DNA from 4 places in the Paenibacillus sp. JDR-2 genome. Region 4 is predicted to be linked to each of the others. Evidence: riboswitches for the same ligand, from Rfam matches in the RefSeq annotation. Region 4 holds a riboswitch; each other region holds the start of a gene.
What was found. A riboswitch is a leader RNA that binds a small molecule or an ion and turns the genes downstream of it on or off. The one in region 4 is predicted to bind cyclic di-AMP.
Positions count from the first base shown of each region.

Region 1: linked by a shared signal. The riboswitch ahead of PJDR2_RS24205 (TrkH family potassium uptake protein) and the one ahead of PJDR2_RS30120 (hypothetical protein) in region 4 are both predicted to bind cyclic di-AMP.
Region 2: linked by a shared signal. The riboswitch ahead of PJDR2_RS00145 (3D domain-containing protein) and the one ahead of PJDR2_RS30120 (hypothetical protein) in region 4 are both predicted to bind cyclic di-AMP.
Region 3: linked by a shared signal. The riboswitch ahead of PJDR2_RS01750 (APC family permease) and the one ahead of PJDR2_RS30120 (hypothetical protein) in region 4 are both predicted to bind cyclic di-AMP.

Region 1 is NC_012914.1:5,532,504-5,537,197, forward strand. It holds gene PJDR2_RS24200 (potassium channel family protein) at 1-644, opposite strand, end outside; gene PJDR2_RS24205 (TrkH family potassium uptake protein) at 662-2,002, opposite strand; cyclic di-AMP (ydaO/yuaA leader) riboswitch at 2,073-2,234, opposite strand; gene PJDR2_RS24210 (CPBP family intramembrane glutamic endopeptidase) at 2,485-4,077, shown strand; gene PJDR2_RS24215 (hypothetical protein) at 4,244-4,694, shown strand, end outside.
Region 2 is NC_012914.1:25,727-30,420, reverse strand. It holds gene rsmA (16S rRNA (adenine(1518)-N(6)/adenine(1519)-N(6))-dimethyltransferase RsmA) at 1-547, opposite strand, end outside; gene rnmV (ribonuclease M5) at 568-1,113, opposite strand; gene PJDR2_RS00145 (3D domain-containing protein) at 1,269-2,402, opposite strand; cyclic di-AMP (ydaO/yuaA leader) riboswitch at 2,647-2,856, opposite strand; gene PJDR2_RS00140 (TatD family hydrolase) at 3,040-3,813, opposite strand; gene PJDR2_RS00135 (HD domain-containing protein) at 3,844-4,694, opposite strand, start outside.
Region 3 is NC_012914.1:375,484-380,177, forward strand. It holds gene PJDR2_RS01745 (glycoside hydrolase family 3 N-terminal domain-containing protein) at 397-2,544, shown strand; cyclic di-AMP (ydaO/yuaA leader) riboswitch at 2,839-3,026, shown strand; gene PJDR2_RS01750 (APC family permease) at 3,180-4,694, shown strand, end outside.
Region 4 is NC_012914.1:6,857,837-6,862,530, reverse strand. It holds gene kdpA (potassium-transporting ATPase subunit KdpA) at 1-1,394, opposite strand, end outside; gene kdpF (K(+)-transporting ATPase subunit F) at 1,422-1,499, opposite strand; gene PJDR2_RS30120 (hypothetical protein) at 1,641-2,060, opposite strand; cyclic di-AMP (ydaO/yuaA leader) riboswitch at 2,182-2,367, opposite strand; cyclic di-AMP (ydaO/yuaA leader) riboswitch at 2,479-2,673, opposite strand; gene rlmN (23S rRNA (adenine(2503)-C(2))-methyltransferase RlmN) at 3,268-4,338, shown strand; gene PJDR2_RS30105 (lysoplasmalogenase) at 4,367-4,694, opposite strand, start outside.

The DNA of each region.
Region 1 (4,694 bases), 1.3 Mb from region 4:
TCAAACTGTTCAATCTGGTCGTTTGTTCCGATCACGACCATAACGTCCTTTTCCGTCACCACATCTGTCGCCGTAGGAGCAATAATTATACCGGAAGGCTTGTTAATGGCTACGATGCTGCATCCGAATCGGGCACGCAAATTCATATCTTGAAGCGACTTGCCGTTCAGGCATTTGGGTACCGAAAGCTCGGCAATGGTATACTCCTTCGACAGTTCGATATAATCAAGCAGATTCGGGGAGACAAGCTGATGGGCAACCCGAATGCCCATATCCCGTTCCGGATAGATGACGCGGTCGACGCCAATTTTCTCCAGCACACGACCATGCAGCTCGCTCATTGCTTTCGCTACAACCCGCTTCACGCCCAAGTCCTTCAATAATATAGTCGTCAGTATGCTGGCCTGAATGTCATCGCCAATCGCCACGACTCCGCAGTCAAAATTACGAACGCCTAGTGATCGCAGCGTCTCTTCGTCCGTGCAATCCGCCGATACCGTATAGGTCAGCACATTGCTCATCTCCTGAACGGCTTCCTCATCCCGGTCGATCCCCAGCACCTCATAGCCCAGCTTAATGAGCTCTCTACCAAGACTAGAGCCAAACCGCCCCAAACCTACGATCACAAATTGATTGTTCTTCATTCTTGCTCCCTATTCCCCTATCCAATCGTAATTTTGCCTTCCGGATACCGGTACAGCTCTCTCTCTGTTTTTGGTCCAAGCGCGTAAGCAAGCGTCAGAGGACCAAGCCGGCCGGCGAACATCGTTAATGCAATGACCATTTTCCCAAAAAACGTCAACTCAGGCGTAATACCAATCGTGAGGCCAACGGTGCCAAACGCCGACGTTGTTTCGAATAAAATCTTCAGAAACTGCTGGTCTTCCGTAGTGGAGAGCAGCATCGTTACAAATATCACCAGCGTGAGCGACAGCATCGTAATCGTCAGCGCCTTGAAGATCCGGTCCTTCCCAAGCCTGTAATGGAAAAGAACGATATCGTCCCGCCCGCGGATCATCGCGATAACCGCCCCGACCATCGTGGTAAAGGTTGTTGTCTTGATTCCCCCGCCGGTCGAGCCTGGCGAAGCGCCGATAAACATCAGAATAACGGTAAAGAATACGGTCGCCTGCCGAAGCTGGGTATAATCCAGCGTATTGGCCCCTGCCGTTCTTGGCGTAACGGACTGGAAGAAGGCAGCCAGGATCTTTTCGCCCCAATGGAGGGATCCAAGCGTATTGCTGTTCGAAAACTCGAAAATAAAGATAACAAGGGCGCCAGCGGCAATCAGAATGCCTGTCGTCGATAAAACAACCTTACTGTGTAGCGAGAGCCGTTTGTTTTTCCGGAAATCCAGCAAATCGGCCATAACAACAAAGCCTAATCCGCCAAAAATAATTAGCAGCATTGACACGATATTAACAAGCGGGTCGCCTACATACATCGTTAAGCTGCGGAAATGGCCGAAGATATCAAAGCCCGCGTTATTAAAGAAGGATATCGAATGAAAGAGTCCAAACCATGCCGCTCTGCCAAACGGCATATCGAAGGCAAATCGAATGGCAAACAAAGCAGCGCCAACCAGCTCAATCGTTAAAGAGTAAAAGATAACCCTGCGGATTAATCGGACGATGCCCTCCATACTCGTCTGGTTCATCGCTTCCTGCAGAATCAGCCTCTCCTTAAGCGAGATCCTCTTGCGCAGCACAAGAGCAATCAGCGTTGACATGGTCATAAAGCCTAATCCGCCAATTTGAATCAGCGAGAGGATGACGATTTTGCCAAAGGTAGAGAAGTATGTACCCGTATCGACAACAACAAGGCCGGTCACGCAGGTTGCCGAGGTTGCCGTAAACAACGCATCAATAAAGGGCAGTCGCGAGCCGTCGCTTGAGGCGATGGGCATCGACAGCAGCACGGCCCCAATGACGATAATCATCGCAAACCCAAAGACAAGTATTCTTGGAGGCGACCATCTCAGAATATTGAAATATTTAGCCATTCTTCTCTCCTTTATAGGGGCCATTCAACATTTAGGCATAAAAAAAAGCACGGGAACTCCCATGCAAATGAGTCCTGTTCCACACAGCCTGCGAGGTTAGCTGACGGATTCGGGCCTGGAAAGGCAGCCCTATTCAAGCGGAATGCTCGAAATTCACCCCATGCTGGCGGATTGCTCCGGACAGCGGTTTGGTTCCCCCGTTTTCAAAAAAGAAATTCGGCTGATACGATTCGATTAATATGACGTAAACGATTATACGCCCAAACGACGGAAACGATCAAAATGAGCCTAAGCGATAATTAAGCTGAATTCGTTCAAAAACAGGCAATGTTATAAAGCAAATGGTCACTTGCTGGCTGCAAGTCCTTATTTCACCGCTTTCCGTTGGCATACTCTACTTTCGCCTGCATTGGATAAATCAGGTTAATAATGGTATTGTTACTGTAGCGAAGCATCGTCTGAATTCGAAATGGAGGTTTTGTATGATCCCTTCCATCGCTCCTCATGATTGGAAAAGGTTTCTCTGGGCTGCTGTTGCAGGCGCAATTATTTTCATCTTTACCCAGTTCGGCCCTGCAGCCGGGGACCAGCTGTTCTCAAGCTCAACACCTAAAGTGATTGCAAAAAGCGAAGCCGAGTCGACCGCGAAGAAGTTCGTCCAGGAACAATTCGGCAAAACAACCGTAGCCGCCCATACGATTTACCAGACCGACAGTCTGGCAAACGGTTATTTCTCTAAGGAAGAGCTGTTAGGAAAGTTCGAAGATAAATATGACGCCAAGTTTCCAACCGATACGTTCCAGGTCAATTTGGATCTGGAAGACGGTACAAAAGCTTATGTCTACGTCCATATGACAAACGGCAGTATTACAGGCTGGCATTGGCTTGGCGGTCAATCTGCCGGAAATGCTCAGGTTCAAACGTCAGCGAAGGCTTTTGCCGAAACAAAAGGGTTCCGGTCTGAAGAATTGGACAGCTTGTACATGAATGACCAAGGAGACGCTATTCTTCATCCAACCGGTTATACGCTTGGAGACGCTTCTCTTGAGCTTACTATCGGCGTCGGCCTTATTGATGATAAAGCTGTGATCACCAGGTACAAGCCAGCCTTCCAAGCTCCGGCAGATTACGTCTCTTATGTGGAAGGCCAGAAAAAAACGGGCAGCGCGCTGTCTGTTGTGAGTCTGGCGTACATGTGCTTCATCTCCCTTGTCTTATCGCTTATTTACGCGATTCTGTACAGGGGACACACGACCTTTAAACGCGGGATATTTATCAGCCTGGTGTTTATCGTGTTCTACATTTATAACAATCTCAATGTTCTCGACGGTATCATGGCAACCTTTGGCGAGCAGAGCCGTTCGGATGCCGAAATGAAAGCTACTGTTCTGATTACCGTTGTGCTGCTGATTCCGGTTGGGCTCGCCGTTTACTTCGCCCTTGTCGCCGGTGACGGAATGTGGCGCTCGCAAAAACGCCCCTTATGGCCGGGATTCCGCGAGCGCGGCTATGGCGATCATGTATGGCGCAGCGTTGGCCTCTCCTATCTCTTTGCAGCAATTATCCTTGGCGCGCAAGCGGTCATTATGGTCGCCATGAAGTTTCTTGCAGGCTCCTGGGCAACCAGCGATGCTACGCAATCTCCGTACAATACGGATATGCTGTGGCTTATGCCGATGATGGCCTGGTGCGCTGCAATCTCCGAAGAGGCCATATTCCGGTTGTTCGGCATTGCTCTATTCAAGAAATGGTTCAAGAATACGTTTATCGCTACGCTTATTCCAACGATCATGTGGGCGCTTGGTCATGTCGGTTATCCGATCTTCCCATTCTATACGCGTATCGTAGAGCTAGTTATTCTGGGAACGGTATTTTGTCTTATTTTCCTCCGCTATGGCTTTATTACAGCCGTGTTCACCCACGCGATCCTGGACAGCCTCATTATGAGCTTCGAGCTGGTCAGCGTTGGAGGAGGCGTTAATATTACCGCAGCCCTTATCTATTCTATTCTGCCTGTTATTGTCGCTTGGGTCATCAAATCCTGGCATAAACGGCGCACTATAGTACGGGCCTGAAAGGGCTCTTCATAAAAAAGGAATGTATCTCTTAGAAGATACATTCCTTTTTTTCGTACTAACGGCACCCCAAACAGCCCATTTAATAGAAACGGTCATTTTGTCCAAGAGAAATCCTGTCCACCTTAATATAATCTATTAAACCAACATATGGGGTGTGATAGGATTGATTGCAAGAATCAGCGGCTATGACCGCAAACAGAGCTCATGCAACAAAAGCTATGAGAAACAATCGTCATGCAAAAAGTCAAGCGGCCATCACAAATCGTCCGGGAAAAAGAACAAATCAGGCGGCAAGAAAAACGAATGCCGTGAACACAAGTCATCGTGCAAAAAATCGTACGGTTATTCACACAAATCAAATGGCAGCAAATGCGAGAACAAATCTTCGGGCTGCAGCGACAATTCGGCAATTCCTTACCACAAAGAAGAAGGCGGAAAAACCAATGCTGGATATGCTTACGGCATCCTTAGCAAGCTGTCGCTCGGACAAGTTATTCATCGCATAACGCTCGATAACGGCAAAGATCTGGACAAAGCGAAATGGGCAGGTTTTCAGAACGGGAATGCTACATTCTCGGCTGGCAGTTACAAAACAACCTACATCGTCTATGTAC
Region 2 (4,694 bases), 350 kb from region 4:
AGTAATACTGCACGGCCACGCTTAAGCTGCCGTATTCCTTGCCGCCCGGCTTCGCCGCCATGCGCTCCGCGACTTCCTTCTGAATCATAACGACGATGTTCTCGAGCGGCAGACGCTCTTCGAGCAGCTTCATCAGAATCGGAGTCGTCACGTAGTACGGCAGGTTCGCCACCACGCTCACGCCAGCCACGTCGGCGAAACGTTCTTCGAACAGTTTTTTCAGATCCAGCTTTAACACGTCGCCGTGTACAACCTTCACATGCTCTTCGCCCGCCAGAATGTCGCCTAGAATCGGAATCAGCCTATTGTCGATCTCGATAGCCGTTACCGTACCCGCCGCCGCAGCAAGATGCTGCGTGAGCGCGCCGATGCCCGGACCGATCTCAAGAGCACCCTTCGTTTTATCAAGTCCGGCCGCACTTACGATCTTGTGCAAAATATTTTGATCAATCAAGAAGTTCTGGCCCAAGCTTTTCTTAAACGAGAAGCCATACTTCGCGATAATTTCCTTGGTGCGTTTGGGCGTTGCCACTTCAATCGCCTTCATATCGTTTCCGCTCACATCGTTCACTCCTGTCCCTGTTCCATCGTGCGCAGAGCCTCCGCGAACTCTTCTCGGGAGATACGGAAGCTTGTACACCGTTTGAAGAACTGCTTGCCGTTCGCATACCCGATCCCAAGCAGCTTACCCATCTGAAGACGGCGGTTCGCCGCGTCCGGATGGACGATAAGTCCCGCCTCCATCAGATCCTCCCAGGTAATATCCCCTTCTCCGGCCACCATCTCCGTCCGAAGCTCGGAGAGCGCCTGACGAATCGCTTCAGGGCTTGCGTTCTCAATGCCGATATCGCCTTTGTACATCGCCTTCTCCTGCGGCAGAAAAGCATGCTTGCAGCCAGGCACGCGCCGCGCGACAATTTTGCGGATTCTTTCGCCCGCATGATCAGGGTCCGTAAATATAATAACGCCTCTGCGTTCCATCGCCAGCTCGATCCGGCGCAGCACTTCCTCGCCAACCGCAGAACCGTTTGTTTCAATCGTATCCGCTTCAACGGCCCGCTTCACGGCAACCGTATCGTCTTTGCCTTCCACCACAATAATTTCCTTAATCACAAGCGAACATTCCTTTCTACAGCAGCAACTTTCGCTCTTCTTTCACCGTCAATAATTATGCAGCCTGCTTAGCATCTCCATGCACACAAAAAGAAGAGGCAGCGCCTCTTCTTATAATGGCATATTTAACAATGAAATACGATAGCAGAAAACCATTAGCTTGCGGTTGGCTTGGTTGGCCCAAGCACGTATACGGTATACCCTTTTTTCCGGCCGAACTTATTGGCATAGCTTGTGCTGTCAAAGTAAACGTCGATCTTGTTGCCATTGATCGCACTGCCTGTATCCTCCGCTCTGCGGAAGCCGATACCTTCAATGTACACCCACCAGCCGATTGGAATAACATCCGGATCCACCGCGATCGTACGGCCTTCCTTCACTTTTGCGCCGGAAGCCGTAATGCCGTATCCTGGATGACTTTCATCCTTGCCCGTAGATTCTATACCTGCCGAATAGGCGGTTAAAGTTACATTCTTGAGAACCTTCTTCGGCTTAAACGTTACGCCGCTCTTTGTATACGAGGCCGTGCTCGTAGCCGAGAGCGTATGTACGTCCTTCTTGGAGCCGATCGCTACGACCTGACTGACCGTATGCTTCTGAACGACCTTGTCGACCAGCTTGGAGGAGACAAGAACACCATTTTCGTACTTTTTCTCCACGCGCTCGATAACGAGACCGTTTTTTCCGGATTGCACCAGCTTCTCCTTCCCTTTCTCAAGGGTTGGATCTTGTTTCTTCACGATCGAGAACGGCAAAGTCCGTTCGTTCTCTGCTACCTTGGTATCGATTCGGGTAACGGTAACCGTCAATGCCTTCGAAATCTGAGAATCGAGAGACGGGGTAACCTTATCTTGATCGCGAACAGGAATATTTAATTTCCCGATCGCCGCCTGTACTGTTTTCTCTGTCGTGTACACCGTCGATGTTTTGCCATCTGCTTTTACGGTAACCGGAACCGCGTATTTGATTTCGATGCGGTCTCCGTCTTTGATGGACGCATTCAGAGGATGAGATACCTCGTCATAGGGTCCAACCGTTATAGCTTGTTCATCCAGTAGGCGTTGCAGGACCCATTGTTTTGTCTTTACAACAGTTTCTTGTCCATTCACTACTACGGATACGCTCTTATCAGCCGATCCGTACAACAACACCAAAAACATGAAAGTCATAGCGATTGAGATAATTGCACTCAGAACAATTAAACGCAAATTTTCATGCTTCCATCGCATTGCGAAAGTCATGCTGGATGATCGCTTCCCATGGGTCCCCTTAGCCTGGATCATGCCCACTTCTATCGGTCCTCCTTCATAGCCCCGCCGCCAATCTGTTACGCATGATACTATTGACGCGACTATTAAGTATATTGGCGTGACAAGCACGCTCCAGTGTTACGGCCTCCCACCTCCAAGATTTACCCTGTAAAGACTATTTCCGAATAATCAAAATCGAAAATAAAAAGAAGCCTTCGACAGAGGATCTGATCGTGGCTTCCTGGGTAATCAAACATTCAGGAAAAGGTGAATACACGAGGTTGATCGCTCTCTATATTCGCTTACGAGGTTAGCTGACGGGTTCGGGCGAGAGAGCTGCCCTATCCGCGGAACGAATGCTCATGGCAATCGCCGCAAAATTCACCCCTGAAGAATTCATACGCAGCACGATACTTCATGACGTCTTAAGCATGCATCGGCTGGCGTTGGTTCCCCCGCTCTCCGGCTTTCGGAGATTAAGCGCAAACTGGAAATCCAATACAAAAGTTAAAGCTCTGAGAAAAATCATACATTCCTGACCACGGAATTGTAAAGATGCGTTAAAAGACGATTTTAACGAAATTTTAGGATTCTGGAGGCAAATATGGTCGATTCCAACAAGTAAAAAGAGTTTTATCGCCGCTATAGTCTTTATTTCAGCGGTTTTAGACCATTTTTAAACAATACCAAAACATTTTTTACCGTTTGCGCTTGTAATAACTGCAATTTCCTCCTTGGATTTTCCTGTTATTTCCGCTGCTGCCTCTGCAACCAAAGACACATAAGCGCTCTCATTTCTCTTTCCTCTAAATGGATGAGGAGACAGATACGGGGAGTCCGTTTCGATGAGAAGACGGTCAAGCGGAACCTTCGCAAGCACCTCTTTCGGTACCCTTGCATTTTTGAAAGTGACCGGTCCGCCGAACGAAATATAAAAGTTCATATCGAGGCACATTTTGGCCGTTTCCCAGCTGCCCGAGTAGCAGTGCATAACTCCTCCAACTTCAGATGCTTTTTCTTCTCTCAAAATACGGACAATGTCCTCATGCGCATCCCGATTATGAATGACAATCGGCTTACCCAGCTTCCGGGCAAGGCGGATCTGCTCCCGGAATACCCGGTGCTGCACATCCTTTGGGGAATTGTCCCAGTGGTAATCAAGACCGATTTCACCAATGGCTACAACCTTCGGATGTGAGCAAAGCTGCTCGATCCATTCCAGGTCACCCGGCTCCATAAAAACGCTGTCAACCGGATGCCAGCCAACCGCTGCATAAATAAAATCGTATTTTTCCGCGAGCTCCATCGTCGTTGGGATTGTCTCGCGATTGAAGCCGATATTGATCATTAAATCGACACCGGCAGCACGCGCCCTTTCGATAACTTCGGCACGGTCATTGTCGAATTGCGGAGAGTCCAGGTGGGTATGTGTGTCGAATAAAGATATCATCTTAGCTGCAAGCTCCTTCTATATAAAAAGTTAAATTTTAAACAACTTCCGGACTGCCGGGCTTAACCGGTCAGCAGCGGCAAGGAGTGGCTCAATCGGATAATAGACATGATACTGACCTTGGTGCAGACCGCTGATAGAACGGACAATGTCGGATTTCACCGATATTTCGCTTAAGCTGTTATCATCGCTTAGCAGCAGAATCGGCGCTTTATCCTCTTTCCCGCCTTTTTTCGCGTCCGGGCGATAAATGTCGTAAGGCTGGTCAAACGGGAAATCGATTTCCATATGGTAGTCCGGGTTGAGACCGATCGCGATGAACTCCAGAGCCGCCTCTTCCAATAAAGAATCCCCCGGATCATCAAGCGTAATGTATTTGTAGAGCTGGCGATTGAGGAACCGGTCGCACAACTCGGCGAGCAAAGCATCCTTCTCCTCGGTCCATAAAGAGAAGATTGTCTGCATGTAAGCCTCATCCAGCTTCAAATAGTCCGGCACCGTAATGTTGCCGTCGAGCAGCCTGTTAATTGGCCCCGGCATCCATGAGAAGGCGTAGCCGCTGTCGTACAGCTCCTTGGCACGGCGCGTAATCTGTCTCAAAATAATTTCCGAGCTCCGGGTAACCGGATGGAAATATATTTGCCAATACATCTGGTAACGGGACATCAAATAATGCTCAATGGCGTGCATCCCGCTATCTTTTACGACAATTTTGCCCTGAACAGGGCGCAGGACGCGCAAAATCCGTTCCAGGTCGAAGTTGCCGTAGTTGACCCCTGTAAAATAAGCATCACGCAGCAGATAGTCCATTCGGTCCGCATCCATCTGGCTGGAGATCAGGCTTACAACGATCGGGTTCGGGTACGTCTTGCTGATTACCG
Region 3 (4,694 bases), 700 kb from region 4:
ACAACATAGCTTGAGCAGGCAGCGCGAAAGCGGCATTTATCCTGCACTAATTACAATCTGGCCTGGCAGATTGAACCGATGAAGAGCGGCAAGGCCGGAGCGGAGCAACAGACATGCTCGCTGAGAAGCGCAGCGCTCGCCTTTGTACCCGGATTTCAACCGCTGTAGCGGTATATTCGAGGAAATCAGGGTACAACAGCGATCGAAGGAGCATGTCTTTTGCGCAGCGATAATGCCCGGCAACCGCCAAGCGTCTGTTCCGAACCCAAACAGCCAGATTGTAGAGTTTTTCGGCTATTCCCGACATATTGCTGCCCGGCGGCAATCGGTATAATGGAATAGTACAAGAAATCATCCGATTCAAATGGAGGGTTTGTCCACGTGACGAAACAATCAATGACCGCAATACTTGAGCAAATGACGCTGGAAGAAAAGATTTTTCAGCTCATGCAGCTTACCCCTAATTTTCTCAGCGAAGATGACGCTAACCTGACGGGGCCGCTGGCCTGGATGGGCGTTACGGAAAATATGGTGAACAATGCAGGATCCGTGCTGAGCGCCGTTGGCGCGAAGGAAACGATAGCCCTGCAAAAAAAATACATGGAGAACAGCCGCCTCGGCATTCCTCTGCTTCTAATGGCGGATATTATCCACGGCTACCGTACGATTTTCCCGGTGACGCTGGCGATCGGCAGTACCTGGGACCTGGAGCTGGCGGAGAAAAGCGCCGCGATTGCAGCCAAGGAATCGGCCGTTACGGGCATTCACGTGACGTTTGCGCCGATGGTGGACCTTGTCCGCGACCCGCGTTGGGGCCGCGTGATGGAGTCGACGGGCGAAGATCCGTACCTGAACAGCGAATATGCGCGTGCCTTCGTCCGCGGCTTCCAAGGCGATGACCTGGCAGGCGATATGGACCGCGTTGCCGCATGCGTGAAGCATTTTGCCGCTTATGGCGCAGCGGAGGGCGGACGCGATTACAATACCGTCAACATGTCGGAAAGACAGCTTCGCGAGTCTTATCTGCCGGCTTATAAAGCCGCGCTGGACGAAGGCTGCGAGATGGTGATGACGGCCTTCAACACGGTCGACGGCATCCCGGCCACCGGCAACAAGTGGCTGATGCGGAACCTGCTTCGCGACGAGTGGGGCTTTGACGGCATGCTGATCTCCGACTGGGGCGCGGTAGGGGAGATGATTCCCCATGGCGTTGCGGCAGACGGCAAGGAAGCCGCGCTGAAGGCGATTGAAGCCGGCGTCGATATGGAGATGATGACCTCCCACTATGCGAACCATTTGAAGGGGCTTGTAGAAGCAGGCAAAGTGGATATCAAGCTGATTGACGAGTCCGTGCTCCGTATTCTGAAGCTGAAGGACAAGCTGGGTCTCTTCGAGAATCCGTACCGCGCCGCAAGCGAAGAACGGGAGAAGGAAGTGCTGCTGTCGCCCGGGCACCGGGCTGCGGCACGCGAGATTGCGGCCAAGTCCTTCGTGCTGCTGAAGAACGAACGGGAGGCTCTTCCTCTTCGCAGCGGGCAAAAGCTTGCGCTCATCGGGCCGTTTGCCGAAAGCGGAGATATTCTGGGTCCTTGGTCGATCTGGGGCAAGCAAGAGGAAACGGTGCAGCTTCATGCGGGTCTATCTGCCCATAAGGCTGCGGATATCGTTGCGGTAGCGAAAGGTTCAGACATCGACGCCGTGACCGAGGAGCAGCTTCAGGAAGCGGTCGCAGCGGCATCGCAAGCCGACGTAATCGTATTGGCGCTGGGCGAAAGCTCCGAGATGAGCGGGGAAGCGGGAAGCCGCGGCGACATTCGTCTGCCAGAGGCGCAGCTGGAGCTTGTTCGGAAGCTGAAGCCGCTTGGCAAGCCGATCGTGGTTGTGCTGTTCAACGGCAGACCGCTTGATCTGCATGGCGTCATCGAAGAAGCGGATGCGCTTCTCGAGGTCTGGTTCCCGGGTACGGAAGGCGGCAATGCGATCGCGGATGTGCTCTACGGCGACGTGAACCCGTCCGGACGTCTGACCATGTCTTTCCCTTATTCCGTTGGGCAAGTTCCGGTGTACTATAACAACTACAATACGGGACGTCCGCTTACGCTTCAAAATGCCAATGAGCGTTACGTCTCGAAATATTTGGACATGCCGAATGCGCCGCTTCTGCCGTTTGGTTACGGTCTGAGCTATACGAGCTTCTCGTACAGCGAAGCCAGTCTGTCGACGGACGTTATGAACGCGGGAGATACGCTTCGGGTATCGGTTAACGTGACAAACACGGGAGCTTCTGCCGGCGAAGAGGTTGTCCAGCTGTACGTACGCGATCTTGCCGGCGAGGTTGTCCGACCGCTGAAGGAGCTGAAAGGCTTCCGCAAGCTGGCTATCCAGCCGGGCGAGACGCAGGCGGTGACGTTCGAGATTACCGAGGAGCAGCTTCGTTATTACCACGCGGATCTGCAGTTGAAGAGCGACGCAGGCGAATTCCATGTCTTTGTAGGCCCTAACAGCCGCGATGCGGAAGCGAAATCGTTCCGCCTTACGAAATAAAAACAAAAAAAGCGCGGGCCAGCCATCGGCAGGTTCGCGCTTTTTTTGCTGACAACACCTTTAATAGAGCATGCCTAACAGATAATAGCCAATCTCCACTGTTATATCAGGGATTATCTGCCGATTGCAAGGTAAAAGAAAGCATGGCGGTTTATTTCGGACATTCCGAGAGCGAACCAATTATGTATCCGCATTCATGAATAGAAAACGGACTAATCTGCCCTTTTTCGCGTTTATATCGTGGTTTACAGAAAAGGGGGAAGAGGACTATGATCAAATCTGCAAAACTTCATATGTTCATATTCGCTGAGTTTCCGTTAGAAACGGAGAGCAGGGGAACCAATTGCGATAGGCAGGAACGTTCATGCTTGTCGCCGGGGTGAATCGGCAAGCCGGCCGCATGATTGCGGCAGCAAGCCGTAGGGCGACTCTAGACGCCCGAATCCGTCAGCTAACCTTGTAAGCGTTGATAGAGAGGGTGAACTTCGGTTATTTACGGGCCGCGGGAGGATACTCTGCGGTCTTTTTTCTATGCGTAGAAAAAAGCAAAGGTGGTTACATTAGCACTGATAAGTGTTCGAGTAGCCAAGTATCCAGGTATTAGATGTTTAACTTCAATGTTGGCGGTGACCTGTGTGTTTACTCTTATCAAAAGATTACTGATCGGGCGTCCCCTCAAGTCCACGGAATTAGGGGAACAGAAGCTCATTAAGACGAAGGCGCTTGCGATCCTGTCCTCGGATGCCTTATCATCCGTTGCTTACGGGCCAGAGCAGATTTTGCTCGTCTTGATGACCGTTAGCGCAGCGGCGTTTTGGTATTCGATTCCGATTGGTGTCGGGGTGCTGGTCTTGTTAACGGCACTTATCTTGTCTTACCGGCAAATTATATTTGCCTACCCGCATGGCGGGGGAGCGTATGTCGTATCGAAGGAAAATCTCGGGGTGTTCCCGGGACTCATATCAGGCGGCGCCCTGCTGGTCGATTATATTTTGACCGTAGCGGTAAGCGTCTCGGCGGGTACGGACGCAATCACGTCCGCTTTTCCAAGCCTGCACGAGCATTCGGTACTGATCTCTATCGTGTTTGTCCTTTTTATTACGATATTAAACCTGCGGGGCGTGACCGAATCCGCGTCTATCCTTGCTTATCCCGTTTACTTATTTGTGCTCGCGATCTTTATTATGGTGGGCGTTGGGTTATACAAAATCATTTCCGGCGATGTATCGCCGCAGCTTCACACCGCCGTTGGCACGCCGGTTGCGGGCATCAGCCTGTTCCTGCTGCTCCGCGCGTTCGCATCCGGCAGCTCGGCTCTGACCGGGGTCGAGGCCATCTCGAATGCAATCCCGAACTTCAAGGATCCGGCTCCCAACAATGCGGCTAAGACGCTGCTGGCCATGGGCGGTCTGCTGTCCGTTCTGTTCGCGGGTATCGTCTTCCTGGCGTATTACTACGGCGTAGCGCCGAAAGAAGAAGTAACGGTCGTGTCGCAGATTGCCGAGAGCATATTCGGTCGTCATACCATGTATTATTTTATCCAGGGTACAACGGCCCTTATCCTTATACTGGCGGCGAACACCGGCTATTCGGCCTTCCCGCTGCTCGCGGTTAACCTGGCGAAGGATAAATTCATCCCGAGAATGTTCACGGTCCGCGGTGACCGTCTCGGCTACTCGAACGGCATTATCAGCTTGGGCGTTCTGTCCATTATCCTGATCATTGCGTTCCAGGGTAAAACGGAGCATCTTATCCCGCTGTATGCGGTGGGTGTGTTCGTACCGTTCACGCTGTCGCAGACGGGCATGCTGGTGAAATGGTTCCGTCAGCGGCCAAAGGGCTGGGTCGGCAAGTTCATCATCAACTCTATCGGAGCATTAATCAGCTTTATCGTATCGATGATGTTCTTCCTGACGAAGTTCGAGCAGGTGTGGTCGATTCTGATCTTCCTGCCGCTTATTATCTTCGTGTTTCACCGGATCAAGAAGCACTACGAGGCAGTAGGCGAGCAGCTTCGCCTTGCGACCTGCGAGCCGGTGATGCCGATTGTGGGCAATGTAATGATTTTGCCGGTCTCAGGGATTACGCATGTGGTAGAACACTCGATACTCTATGCCAAGTCGCTCAAGCCCGAACAAATCATTGCCGTT
Region 4 (4,694 bases):
GCCGCTGACGAGGTGTATTCATAGAGCACCTGCGAGATGCCGTGGAAGCCGGGATTCGTGATGGCTCCCTGGCCCAGATCCGTCAAGAAAGCAATAGCGGTTGGCGCCAGAATGATAAACGGATGGACGAGAATCGCGATCGCAATCAGCTTCATTTCCTTCGGCTCGATTTTCCGTCCGAGAAACTCCGGTGTCCGACCGACCATTAATCCGGCGATAAAGACGGCAAGAATGGCATACATCAGCATATTGACGAGGCCAACGCCTTTGCCGCCAAACACGACGTTCAGCATCATTTCCGCCAGCGGGACAAGACCGCCGATCGGGGTCAGCGTGTCATGCATATTGTTGACTGAGCCGGTAGTAGCCGCCGTAGTCACCGCCGTAAAGAGGGAGGATTGGGCAATGCCAAACCGGACTTCCTTGCCCTCCATGCTGCCTTGCGAGGCGTCTACGCCAAGGTTGTTCATTACCGGATTGCCATGCAGCTCAGCTGTGTAGACCGTCGCAAGGAAAACCAGGAACAGCGACATCATGGCGCCAAACACAACCCAGCCTTGCTTGCGGTTACCGGCAAAGCGGCCGTATACATAAGGAAGACTGGCAGGCAGCGCCCACATGGACAGAATCTCGATCACATTCGTGAGCGGGTTTGGATTCTCGAACGGATGCGCCGAGTTGACGCCAAAGAAACCGCCGCCGTTGGTTCCTAAATGTTTAATCGATTCAAGCGACGCAACCGGGCCGATGGCGATGCTTTGCGCTGCCCCTTCCAGCGTTGTTGCCGTTACGTTAGGCTGCAGCGTCTGCGGTACGTGAAGAGCCACAAGAACCAGCGTAATAAGCGTTGCGAGCGGCAGGAAAATCCGCGTATGGGATTTCACGAAATCGCTGAAGAAGTTGCCGATTGTGCTGCCCCTGCTCGTTAAGCCGCGAATAAAAGCAATCGCAACCGAGAAGCCGGTAGCCGCCGAGGTGAACATCATCATCATGATGACGGCCATCTGCGAAAAATAGGACAGCCCGGTCTCGCCGCTGTAGTGCTGCAGGTTCGTATTCGTAATAAAGCTGATAACGGTATTGAACGACAGCGTCTCTTCCATAGCGCCAATGCCGTTGGGGTTGCCCGAAAGGCTGCCTTGCAGACGCAGAATTAGATAACTGAGCGCGACAAGCACGATATTCGTAAGCAGAAAGCTTAGCGCGTACTTTTTCCAGGTCATGCCCTCGCGCGATTTCAGTCCTATCACTTTATAAATGAACCGTTCGATGCCGCCAAATAGGCGGTCGGTCCGGTTCGGTTGATCCGAGTACACGTGATATACATACGTTCCGAGCGGTTTGACGAGCAGAATAAGCACGCCAACCACGATGATGAGCTGTAAAATATCCATTGCGGCCTCCCAGCGATCGATTAGGGTTTAGAACTTCTCCGGATTTATCAAGGCGTAAACTAAATAAAGAAAGAGAAACAAGGCAAGCACCAACGTGACGATCATCGCTTATCCTCCTCTTGTGTAGCCAGGTCGCACCACTGCATAAAGCCGGCGAAGAGTAAAAATATCGCTGCGAGAAGCAGCACCATATAGATATCCTGCATAGCAAATTCCTCCTAAAAGAATTGCGAATAACTTCGACCCTTACCTATTATCTTGGCTTGCCATGAGATCGTTTATGATTAGAAATGAAGTATCCGCATGGCTGGAGTGAATCACATAATTGGCGCCCATCCCTTTGTAGATCAGGCGTGGATTCGCGCTGTCCGTAACGACGCAAATCGATTTGGATGTCCAGCTGCGGCAGATCTGGATGTAACGACAGCATAGATTCAGGCTTCTCTCGAATAAAAAGATCCGTCCCACCGGCAGCTCAGGGACACGCCAGGTGCCTTCATCCGTTGTATTAATGACGATAATCGTTGACACGCCAAGCTCCAGCATCCGCTCATACTCGGTCTTGTTGTTCACGATGGCTGCGAATGGGATATGCCGGTGCAGCAGCTGTTTAATAAAATCCTCGCCCTGCACGTTAGGTGCGGAGACGAGTATATAATCGTCCATGGTTTACGCTCCTCTTTTCGTTAGAGGAATCAACGACAAACAAAAAAGCCGCGGAAGAGGGACTCTTCACGCGGCTTATAAGCGCAGCAGAAAAAAAACCGCGCCTATATTCACGATCATCGTTGCCTCTCTTGGTACGCTGACGAAGTTAGCTGACGGATTCGGGCGTAAGAGTCGCCCTACGCCGACATGCTCAGATGGAGCTGAGCCGGCGATTCACCCCGTGGATTGGCTGGCTGCGCTTAACAGCCGGCTGTCCGATTGGTTCCCCCGTTCCCCCGTAAAAGGGATTAAGCGATAAAGACAGTTGATTAAAAATGGGCATAAGAAAAAGCCGCAGAGGAAAGTTCCCCGCGGCCTTGGAAGGTCACAAGATCACATCATCCTCTCTACTTGGAAAATGCCCTCGCCTAATGGGCAGTGCATTTTCATCGCTTACGAGGTTAGCTGACGGATTCGGACGGTGAGAGTCGCCCTACCGGGTCCGGCCGCGCGCAGCCTTTTCCCGGATTCACCCCGGATAAGCATGCCGCGCCGGCTCTCACACCGTTGCAATGCCGCTTATCGATTGGTTCCCCCGTTTCCCTTGACGGAAACTCAGCGATTGTTACATTTGCTGAATCGTATATTACGCCTGACGGCCGAAGTTGTAAATGAACCGTGGAGGCGGCATATTGTCTAATTCTGACAAGGAGTTTGGTTAGAGCGTTTACAATTGAAGGGAGCTCTATCATACTCTTTGTTACGCTCTATATCTCTCGAATGCGGCAATTCGGCGTGAAAGTTAGGTTTATGGCAAGCCTAAATTGGGTTGTCCGGGGGCGCCAAATAAGACGGAAAAACCGTCTTACAGCGTGTTGGGCATGCAGCCAAGGGCCGAGTAGGGCCGAATAAGACGGAAAAATCGTCTTACAGCGGGTTGAGCATGCAGCCAAGGGCCGAGTAGAGCCGAATAAGACGGAAAAACCGTCTTACAGCGGGTTGGGCATGCAGCCGAGGGCAGAGTAGGGCCGAATAAGACGGAAAAAACGTCTTACAGCGTATTGGGCAATTACGGCAAGCGCGCTTGCCGGCAGGAAGTTGGAGCAGTAAAATAAGCGCGCGGGTTAAGTGCGAGCAATGAAAGCCCCTTGTTTTCATGCGCTAATTTTGGGACAATAGGAACAGTATGCGGTTTTGGCCGCGTTTCACGAAAAGAGGAAAAACGATGAGTACAGCATCCATATATGGATTTACATTAGATCAATTAACGGCATGGCTGGGCGAGCGCGGGCATAAAAAGTTCCGGGCGACTCAGGTGTGGGAATACTTGTACCGGAAGCGGGTTACGAGCTTTGCGGATATGACGGATGTTCATCCGGACTGCGTGAAGCTGCTGGAGGAGAACTATGCGATCCAGACGCTGGTCGAGCATACGAAGCAAGTGTCGAAGGACGGCACCGTCAAGCTGCTGCTCAAGCTGGATGACGGCAACCTGATCGAGACGGTGATGATGCGCCATAAGTTCGGCTTGTCGGTCTGCGTAACCACGCAGGTCGGCTGCAACATCGGCTGCAGCTTCTGCGCGAGCGGCCTGCTCAAGAAGAGCAGGGATCTGACAAGCGGCGAGATTGTCGAGCAGATTATGAAGATTCAGCTTCATCTCGACGAATCCGGCCAAGGCGAGAAGGTTAGCCATATCGTTGTCATGGGTATCGGCGAGCCGTTCGATAACTTTATTCACCTGAACGACTTCCTTACAACGGTGAAGGATCATAAAGGTCTGGCTATCGGACCACGCCATATTACGGTATCGACAAGCGGCCTCGCGGACAAAATCAGAGAGTTTGCCGACAAGGATCAAGGGGTTAATCTCGCCGTATCTCTGCATGCGCCTAATAATGAGCTGCGGACGCGGATTATGAAGATCAACCGCGCGATTCCAATCGAGAAGCTGATGGATGCGATCGATTACTATCTGGAACGGACGAACCGCCGTATTACGCTGGAGTATATTTTGCTCAAGGACGTCAACGACCAGCCGGAGCATGCGCTTGAGCTTGCCGAGCTGGTGGGCGACCGCCGCCGCTCCCTCGTGAACGTGAACCTGATTCCTTACAACCCGGTTGACGAGCATAGCCAATACCAGCGCAGCGAGAACGACTCCATCAAGGGCTTCTACGATACGCTGAAAAAGCAAGACGTCAGCGTCAGCGTCCGCCTCGAGCATGGCGCCGACATCGACGCGGCTTGCGGCCAGCTGCGCAGCAAGCAGATGAACAAGGAAAAAGCCGGCTAACAACCTGGCGGCATAATCAAAGCCATGATCAGAGGATCATGGCTTTTTGCTTGGGAGCGCTGCGGCCCCGGTAGCCGATGCAGGTTGCTATGCAGAATTGCGCGGCATAATAAGTCGTCATAATAAGCACGTCTGACCCCGCAATATCCGAAATAAACTTATTCCAGGCGAGAATAGAGTCGGAAGCCATAAAGAGCAGGGCGCCCGCAACCGCCCATGCGTTGCCGGACATGATGGCCGACCAGCCCATCAGCGAAATGGCCGTTAAATAGACAAGAACGGGGATTTTCAGAGCATCGTCTCCCGATTTCGTAAGCGCATCGAGCAGCTCGTAGCCCATATAAACGGCGTACGCA